3 regions of the Blautia sp. NSJ-175 genome follow, and region 2 is predicted to be linked to each of the others. Evidence: riboswitches for the same ligand, from Rfam matches in the RefSeq annotation. Region 2 holds a riboswitch; each other region holds the start of a gene.
What was found. A riboswitch is a leader RNA that binds a small molecule or an ion and turns the genes downstream of it on or off. The one in region 2 is predicted to bind cyclic di-GMP.

Region 1: it holds a riboswitch for cyclic di-GMP, as region 2 does, so the genes downstream of both, MUB35_RS14155 (HD-GYP domain-containing protein) here and MUB35_RS13680 (fibronectin type III domain-containing protein) in region 2, are expected to answer to the same signal.
Region 3: it holds a riboswitch for cyclic di-GMP, as region 2 does, so the genes downstream of both, MUB35_RS14325 (hypothetical protein) here and MUB35_RS13680 (fibronectin type III domain-containing protein) in region 2, are expected to answer to the same signal.

The regions. Positions count from the first base shown of each region.
Region 1 covers NZ_JALIFQ010000008.1:60,131-63,411, reverse strand. Annotated here, with positions in the region: gene MUB35_RS14165 (hypothetical protein) at 1-369, opposite strand, end outside; gene MUB35_RS14160 (signal peptidase I) at 545-1,180, opposite strand; gene MUB35_RS14155 (HD-GYP domain-containing protein) at 1,180-1,875, opposite strand; cyclic di-GMP riboswitch class I at 2,037-2,120, opposite strand; gene MUB35_RS14150 (response regulator) at 2,208-2,996, opposite strand; gene MUB35_RS14145 (sensor histidine kinase) at 3,002-3,281, opposite strand, start outside.
Region 2 covers NZ_JALIFQ010000007.1:273,677-276,957, reverse strand. Annotated here, with positions in the region: gene MUB35_RS13680 (fibronectin type III domain-containing protein) at 1-1,898, opposite strand, end outside; cyclic di-GMP riboswitch class I at 2,005-2,082, opposite strand; gene mobB (molybdopterin-guanine dinucleotide biosynthesis protein B) at 2,173-3,281, opposite strand, start outside.
Region 3 covers NZ_JALIFQ010000008.1:101,280-104,560, forward strand. Annotated here, with positions in the region: gene MUB35_RS14320 (ABC transporter permease) at 1-746, shown strand, start outside; cyclic di-GMP riboswitch class I at 965-1,055, shown strand; gene MUB35_RS14325 (hypothetical protein) at 1,439-2,023, shown strand; gene MUB35_RS14330 (hypothetical protein) at 2,036-3,281, shown strand, end outside.

The DNA.
Region 1 (3,281 bases), on a different contig from region 2:
CTGCAATGGAATATTTTGAGCATTAGTTTCACTAATATTAAATGCTGGCGCAATTTTAACCTCACCTTTATTATCCAATGTTATTTTTACTTTTCCGCTAGTTCCAGGAGCTACAACCTTCTTCCCTTCTGCTGCCTTAACCATCTCATCGTTATAAGTATTTGAAAACATACTAGATAAATTTATCGTTTTTTTCTCTGTTTGTTCCGACGCTCCGTTCAAGTCAAAAGCAAACTTCGCTACCGTTGCCGTTGTATCACCCGTTACCTCTGCTGTATACTTCGCCAATGTCCCTCCCGTCATAGTCATCGTAATCAGGGTAAGTGCCAGGGCCACAACGCCCAGGCGGGTTGTTCTTCTTCTTTTCATGGGATAACCTCCTTTTTAATTTATTGCGTCCGGGAAGCACGCCATTTGATTTCTGCGGGTCGCGCTTCCCCAAATGCCCGCAGCGTTTTACCGGGTGGCCCCGGCGGATTTATATGGAACATTTACAGTGCTCTGTGCCCGCACAGCAAATGCAGCCAACTGAATAAAAACAAATCTACTGCTCTAACTCTGCTTTTTCTCGTTCACTCTGAGCTGCTTTGAGAGCCTTCAGCTCTGCCTCCAGTTCGTCTGCCCTTGACCTTTCCTTTTTATCCATCTGCCAGCGCCGTATTACATCCCAGGCGATCAGCAGCAGAATCGGGCAGATAATGAAAACGATCATCCCTGTGGTGCTGGAAAGAAATATAACAAAATTCCCCATACCGGCCAGATGCACGCCGTTCCAGATTCCCTGTACCTGTTCCGGCCTCACCGTTTCCCTGTCCTCTGTATTGTTTGCATCGCCTCTGGTTATGTAAAAATCTTCACCTTCCTCATCCTGCTCTATGCTAACAATACGATGGGTCACTGCCTGCCCTTCCATAAGATAACAGATCACATCCCCTTCTTTCAGGAGTGAGGTATCCGTCTTCTCTACGAAAATAAGCTCCCCTGTCATGAAGGTATCCTCCATGGAACCGGACAGCACTGCCACCGGCTTGATACCGAAAATCCCCGGTATCTCATCCGGATGAATATACGAACTGATTATAACGGTCACATTCATTAAGATGACCGGAATCAGGATGATACACAATATAATATTGATGGCTGCGAGGATCCGGCCTTTTTTATCCTTCTTTTCTTCCATCAGCTTTCACCTCCCAATTCGTGTCCCCTGCTTCGGCACAGGGCCTTTTTAAACAACGGCATAGCCTCTATGAATGCCCTGACCAGCTCCGGATCATATGCAAATCCGGATTCGCGGACGATTTCACAACAGGCAAATTCATGGGGCATCCCCTCCGGATACAGGCGGGTACTGGTCTGCTTATCATAAGCATTACAGATTGCGCACATCCTGCCTAAAATCGGTGCCGCGCTTCCCCTCTCATGGTTAGGATATCCTCTCCCGTCCCATCTCTCATGATGTCCGATGGCTGCATCCATTCCCATACTGATGATCAGCTTTTCCTCTTCAGACAGGGAAAAGAATTCTTCTTCCACAGGATTCCCTAACACGATGGCAAAGCCGTCCGTTGTATGCCGTTCCATGATCCTGTGTTCTTCCGCAGTCAGGGAGGGCTTCTGCTTCAGAAAATCCGGAACTGCCGCATAGCCGATATCGAACAGCTTAACACTTTCCCATACGTAAGGCTGTCGCTCACGGCTCAGTTTTGCATCATTTTCGTAAATACCCATATCAAGGGCACTGTGGTATAAAATCTGAACATAATACGCAACACGTTCACTGTACATGCGCATCCGGGCAGGCAGGCTGTCATATACCTGATGCCTGTTAATTTGATTTCCGTTTGCCAAATCCATCCACAACTGTTCCTGCAATCTGTCCTTCCTCCCTTCCCTGTAACCAGTTTGGTTCTCCCTCATCAAAAATACACGTCAGCTCTTCATATACCGCGCCATATCCTGAGAGCATTGTATTTCCAATCCAAAAAAGAGACCGGATTCATAACATAACCTGTTACCATCCGGTCTCTGTCTCAAACGGCAACTGGCTGGCATACCGCAGCGGCTTAGCCCCTATAGCTTTGCGCCCCCGGCTTTCACCTGGTTTGCTATATACGTCATGATACTGTTATTACAGTATATATCAAGCGCCGTGTAATCATCGTGTAATTGAAACACAATAAGCCAATTTTTATCCGTTTTATATTCTATTTTTCATCCTTCATCCGGCACAGTCTGCCCAGAGTAGATTCACCCCAACTGTAATCCGTCATGTACTCACCCTGAAATTCGTTAATAGCCCTGACATCCCCGGCGAGAAAACGGTTGTAATCGCTGTCATATAATTCTGTATTGAGCCACCTCACATTTTTTTCTGTTATGAGCAGTCCGCTGAGTCCTATGGAATCCAGAAAGTCAGCCAGACGCCGTACTGCACTCCGATACAGACTCAGATTCGTATCTGTATATTCTTTCCCCTCCCAAATGCAGGCAAATGCCTCCTCGGAAGTCAGGCCTCCCCCATTCTTATCGACCAGCAGCGCGAATATCTCCTTTACCTTAGGACCCGGAAATATAACCACTTTTCCATCCACAAATACCTCGAAAGTTCCAAAGGTGCGGATAAACACAGGTTTTTCCTGACGCTTCGATAATAGTTTTGCCCGTATCAAAGTATCTGACACTTGCTGGCTGGTATACGGTTTGGTGAGATAATAGTCCGCCCCGTCATGCAGGGCCTCCACTACATACTGGTCATATCCTGACACAAATATGATCACAATATCCGGATAGAGTTCCTTCAGGGCCCTGCCAAGCTCCAGCCCGTTCATTCCCGGCATCTCCACATCCAGCAAAGCAAAATCCACACGGTTTTTCTCTGCGAATCGAAGCGCCTCATCGGACCGGTCGAACTTTCCCACAATCTCAATATCCGGTATTGCCGCTGCTTCTATCTCAAACTTATCCATAGCCCATAATTCATCATCTACAAGTATTGTTTTTATAAATATACCCCCCCCCCTAAAAAATCCCGTGGAATCGTCACCGTGACTCTGGTCCCTTTACCAGGTGCACTCTCAATCTTAACCTCTGCTCCCATCTGGGATTTTAAACGCTTTTGTATATTCATGAGCCCGAAATTATCCTTTTCTCCCATGATTTCGGACACATCAAACCCTATTCCGTTGTCTTCCACTATGACCAGATAATTCTTCTCTTCCTCCAATGTACGTATCCATAAGATACCTCCTTCCGGCTGTTTACAGAGACCATGTTTGATA
Region 2 (3,281 bases):
TTTGAGGGCTTGGGTACCACGGTCACCGGCTCTGAATAGGCACTGCTCCAGTCGCCGTTCACTGAACGTACCAGAACTGTGTACTCCTCATTGTTTTTCATCTTCTCTGTGCCAAAGCTTGTGATAAGGATACTGTTCTCAGCGGTTGGATATACTTTGCTCTTCCCGTCCTTTTTCACCATAACTTCATAGCCGGCTACATTTGTCTGCGCGTTCCAGGTCACTGTGAATTTCTTATCGCCCGGCTCTGTACTTACATTGTCGGGAATATTCATCACGGGGGCAGGAATCCTGTCCTCCATTCCGTTTAAAAATTCCACCCTGGAGATATCTGCCAGACTGCTTCCTCCGGCATCTGTCACCTTGATGACTACCTTCTTGATCGCAACCTGTTTTCCCAGATTGATGATTATGGTACCGTCCGGTTCCATGACCGCCTGTGCCGCTGTGAGGGCAAACATGGACACTCCGCTTATGGGAACCTCCATGGTCTGCCGCTGCCCGTTTTCATCATCGTATTCAACGGTCACGGACCCTGCCCGGATGATATTGGCGGAATCTCTCGGCGGTGTCAGAACCAGCGCGCCCGCTGTTATATCGGAACGTTTTTCCAGATCAAGCTGCAGTTCCACCGGATTTTCCTCTGATATCTCCCCGCCGTCTGCAGGCTCCAGGGAAACGCTTCCACCGTCGTCCAAAATACTCTCAATACTGCCATCCGACACCCGGGTGGACGCTCCCACATCTGCTGTGATTTCATCCATCAGATAACTTCTTGACACATAAGCTTCCGTTTTCTCAAATCCGTAGCTGTATGAAAGCCACTGCAGATCCACAAGGTCAACACTCTGATCCTGATTCAGATCATAGATACTGTCCGTACTTTCCTGATGAACTGCCAAGACCAATCCCGATTTGTCCTGCTCATCAATCACACCGTCCCTGTTCACGTCACCGTATCCCATAACACCGGGATGTTTTTCCATATCAGAAAAATCCATTCCTGTATAGACATCCAGAAACTGCATCTTCTGCTCCATGGCCTGTATCTCCATATCCTGGTCATACGAGGCAAAGCTGTCTCCGCTTATACTGAGATGGTACTGCCCGGGCTCCAAATCTGTAAAAGATGCCTCCGCCTTTTTAGAAACGCCCTCACCCTCCTGCATGGAAAAGGATGCTGTAAGCTGCCGGCCGCCACCTGTTAAAACTGCCTGCAGTCCTCTGTTCAGCGCTTCCGGGTCACTGTATGGAAGTGTGTAAAGCAGGCTTAGATGCAGCCGGCCTTTCTGTACCACCGCTCCGGTCTCAGAGAGCAGTGCTCCTTCCCCTTTCTGCACATCCGGATTACCTGCCATCTGTTCCCCTGCAGCCCCTTCTTTTCCGGACGCTTCCGTCTGTTCCTCTGCGGTCCCTGCTTTTCCGGTCTCTCCCGTCTGTTCCTCTGCGGTCCCTGCTTTTCCGGTCTCTCCCGTCTGTTCCCCTGTGGTCTCTTTTTTCCCGGATTCTCCTGCCAGTATCCCTGCAGTATCCTCTTTCCCGGATTCTCCCGACAGTATTCCTGTAGTACCTTCTTTTCCGGATTCTCCCGTCTGTTCCTCTGCAGCCTCTGCGTTCTTTGGCGCTCCCGCCTGTTCACCCTGCATTTTCATCTGGCCCTCAGGCACTTCTGCAGGTTGCTGCAGGCTCCTGTTCCTCAGCGTTTCCGCCTGCCATCCGGGCGTCTCGCTCTGCTTCCCGGCATCCATCTTCTGGCTGCTGTCCACATCCATGGATGCTGCCTGCGCACCGGATTTAAAAGACTCCACATCCTGCCCCTGAACAGCGGCAGATGCAGTAGTCCCCGGTGTCTGCAGGAGCATACCGGATACAAGAAGCCAGGCGCATAACTTTTTCATTTTCAATTTTTATTCTCCTTCCCCTTTCAGGGCCAAAAAAAACGATACCCAGGGATATCGTTTTTCTTAAAGACAACAGACGGACAGAATATTCCTGTCCATCACTGTCTGCAGCCCGGCTGTCCCTCCCTTGGGACCCGTGGCTTTGCGTCACTGCCTTACGACAGTTTTGCCCCTTTATTTTTTTTATATTTCCGTTTTCTGACTCTGTTCATGTATTAAACAGGATCACTATATTAAGAATATCAATTTTGACAATTTTAGTCAAGTCTTTTCATTCCATATTTTTGATTTTTTTACAGATTTCTTCCAGAAGACCGTCTCTGTTCTTTTCCGTAACTTCAATCACTTCCACGTCGGGGCGTTCTGCCACTGCCTGTGTAAACGCACCTGTATTCTTCTGCAGGACACCGATGACAAGACTCTGGGTATCCAGACAGGAGAACAATGCTTCCTGAAAGGCGGGGGCATCTGCCTCAGCCTTTCCGAGTTCATCTATCACGGCTGTTTTTTCAGGCATTTCCTTCACCTTTTTCATCACGGCTGCGCCCAGTGTCTCAAAGGTTTCCGGTATGGATATCTTCTTTCCCTTACCGGCCCGTATTAGGATCGGACTGTCATTTTCGTATTCTCCCACAGGTACCAGGCTGTGCAGGTAAAATCCCTTCTGGACACCGCCGATCTCATAGGGCAGTGTTCTGTAACCCACCGGCTCTGTTCCCAGTTCTTCCACAATACGGTTTAAAAGTGTGCTCTTGCCAGCCCCTTTTTCCCCTGTCAGGAAGATATGTTTTCTATGTGCTTCTGAGGGATGGGCCGTGAGTTTTTTCTTTCCGGCCAGCTTTTTCTCTGCCTTATGGCAGCCACACTGGCAAAAAGCCGCTGCCTTTTGGAGCATGGGACGCTTTTTTAAAGGAAATTCCGCATCCGGAAGTGTTTCCAGCAGATCTGCCAGAGCGGATATCTCTTCCACAGAGTGATAGACTCTGAACTCCCCATAGGTTTTTTTATCCCCGGCAAGTCTCCCTGCTATGGCAATCGTCTCCTCTGTCAAACGTTCCGAAACCTCCGCATCCTTATGTGCACAGATGATTCTGGGCACACAAAGTTCATACTCTCCTTCCAGTATGAGGTAATCCACAGGCAGTTTCTCATAGAAATCCCCGCTTACGTCCGCCGGAAGTAAAATATCGGTCTCTTTTTTCCCTTTTACACAGACAAGATCAGCGCCCGCCTCCCTGTGTCTCCACGTATTACTGTCAGAAGTGTCCAGGGTAAATTCGGGACAGAACACACTCTTTACGGTTCCTACCCGGTATCCCCGTTTTTTCAGTTCTTTGATGAGTCCGGTAACCGTTGTGGTCTTGCCGGACTTTCTCACAC
Region 3 (3,281 bases), on a different contig from region 2:
TGAAGTCCCTGGCTGAGTACAGGACGGATTTCCTGATGATGGTATTTTTTACCGGGTTTTCTCAGGTTTGTAATCTGGGGGTGCTTGGGATCATTTACAGTAATATCCCTGAGGTGGGGGGCTGGAAGCTGTGGGAGATACTGCTTTTGTACAGTTTTCTGTTGTTCTCGGAGGGGTGTATTAACTTCTTTTTTCAGGGAACCTGGAAGATTGCGGAGATGATCAATATGGCGGATCTGGACCGGTTTCTGGTGCGGCCGCTTCCCGTGGGGCTGCAGCTTCTCACGGCCAGGATTGATTTTGACGGGCTGAATAAGATGGGGATTGCGGCGGCTGTGTTTGCTCTGGGGGCAAGTCACTGTAATATCAGGTGGAGTTTGTGGAAAATTGTCTGTCTGGCGGTGTTTCTTGTGGAATGTTGTGTGATTCGTGTGTGTATGATCTGGATTGCAAGCTGTGCCTCATTTTGGATGGAGGGAGGGAAGAACAGTTTGAATTTCTTTGCTATTTCCATTGGGGAGATGGCGAAATATCCGCTGATCATTTATCCGCCTGTACTGCAGGGGATATTTGCGTATTTGATTCCGTATGCGTTTGTCAGTTACTATCCGGTGGGGTATCTGCTGGGAAAGAGCGGGATGCGTGCCGGGGTGATGGTTATGCCGGCAGTGTGTGCGGTGATGGCGGGGGTGGCTGTGATTGTGCTTAAGAGGGGGCTTGGGAGGTATGAGAGTAGTGGGAATTGAGATGGGACAGGATTGTTTCGGGGAATGCGGATGAATTTAAAAATATTAAAATAATGCAGGGTATAACATTGCGAATATATTGTGAAGAAATATTTTTGTCATACTGGATGTGCAAAGTCATATTTGCACATTCTTGGCATAAATAGTATAATTTTGGTACTCTGTAAATACATGTTGACATTTAACACGAAATGGAGTATGGTGAGTTTAAGATAAATATTCGATAATAGTAAAGCTGTCGAAAGGCAGTGACACAAAGCTAAAGGGTCTAAGGTCTAACAAGCATGACTATGACAGCCAGTTGCCGTATTATTTTTTGTAAGGTGATTTTTATACCTTGCTTTATTTTGATACGCTTCTGCCTGCAAATTGCTGCAGGCAGTTTTTATTTCGGGGAAAAGTGTATCCCGAGGTAAAAAGCCGGTAGATACTTGTCACAGGATAAGTATGTTCTTTTTGTACAAAAAATGAAAGAACGCCCCTGCCGGAGGCAGCAGAATCCTTTAGGTTTGTGCAAAGTTCAGGCATAGCGCCGGAGTTTGCCGCACAAACATCCGAAACTGAAAAAAATCAGGAACCGCGCGAGAGTATGCCTAGGCATACTCTCTTTGTTATTATACCTATAATAACAAAAACATCCTGAAGACATAAAATATAATTCCGTGCGGCCAAAAATTTCAGAGGTGAGAGAATTGAGTGAAGAAGAGAAGAAAACAAAGAGCACCGGTGAGATGGTCACTGATAATGCCCTGAAACTTCAGAATGCGGTACTGAGACAGAAAATCATGATCGGAGCCCTTGTAGGTGTTATAGCAGTGGGCGGTGCCGGTGCAGCGGGGTATAAGCTCGGATGGTTTGGCGGAGACAATGACAAGGCACAGGAGGAGCAGGTATCAGCGGATATTGATCCAAATGCAGGGGACTGGGACGGAACTATCCCGGAGGCCCCGAAAGGCGATCCCAATGCGGAGAATATAGAATTACCGGGATATCCTAAGATATATATTCCTGCAGGACAGACAGATGTGGATGTGGCATTTTCCAACCCGGAAGGGAACCCCTGTTATTTTACATTCCAGCTTGTGCTCAAGGACAGCGGGGAAGTGCTTTATGAATCAAAACAGGTGCCTCCCGGGGAGGCGATTACAACAGCTACATTGAGCAAGGCTTTGGATGCAGGGGAATATGCGGCTGAACTGAGAATCACAACGGCAAGTATTGTGGACTTATCCCCCATGAACGGAGCAAATATGGAGACCGTGCTCGATGTGAGATAAGGGTGGTGTTTCATGGACAGCAGGAATTGGAGAGGGATTGTAATTTCTGTTATCACGTCAGCGGTACTTGTAGTTGGAAATACAGGGATGGCCTTTGCTGACGCGGAGCAATTTAATGAAGACGGGGAAGCAGATCCTGCAGTATCACAGGAGCTTGTCCGGGATGTGGACGGAAATTGGATTTCAGCAGATATAGAAGAACCTCAGGATTTTGACGAAGAAGAGGAAACAGAAGATAGTCTTCAGGAAGAAAATGAGGAAGAAAAGGATGAAGTCAACAGAGTGCATCATCACGATGAATTCTGTGGCTATAGAGAGGCAGTGCCGGAAATACCATGCGACCATGAGTGTGTGGATACGGATGGGGACGGCATTACAAATCATTGTCCGGAATGTGCGTACCGGCCTGCAGTTGAAGCGGTTCCCTGCAAGTATGAGCTGGAAAAGCTGAAAGCAGAAGAAGAGCTGAAAAAGCAGCAGGAGCTGGAGGAACAGCAGGAAAGTAAGGATTTGGAGGAGGAAGACCAGGATTCAGAGCAGCAGGGGGAAGATGACCCCGAAAGTGAAAATCCTGAACAGAAGGATTCCAAACCGGAAGAATCCGGGGAGACAGACGGACAAAATAATAAGAAAGAAGATGAGAACGGAGGAGAAGAAAGCGGTGACAGTCAGAAAGATACACCGTCCGGAATAACAAATCAGGGCCAGAAGGATAATATTTCCCATATGGATGAACAGGCCCATGAGGTGACCTCACCTCAAACGGAAGGACAGGAGGATATTTCTGAGGAAACAGACGCAGAAGATGAAGAGACAGCGGATACCGGTGGAAAGGATGAAGGGGAAGCCATAGATGGAATAGAAGATATGGATAATAACCCGGAAGAACTGGATGCTGAAAAAGAGCCGCTGCCGTCAAATGAACCTGTATATGAAGTCGAAATTCCTTCACAGGTAAAACTGACAGATGACACGGACAGCTTTACGATTCAGACTAAGAAATTGATACCGGAAGAGGATGGAGAGCTTGTAGTCACAGTGGAAGGAACTGAGAGCAGAGACAGGAGGAACTTCGCATTGTACTGCGGAGAAAACAGTTGGGAATACCGGCTGGAGATAGCCGGAAACTTGATTACACCGGAAGAGAATCACGCGATTCTGGATGGATGGAGTGAGGCACAGGATGTGAATATTCTGCCGGAAAATAATATTGATTTGTGTGCGGGGGAATATTCGGGAGTGCTGGTGTTCCATGTGG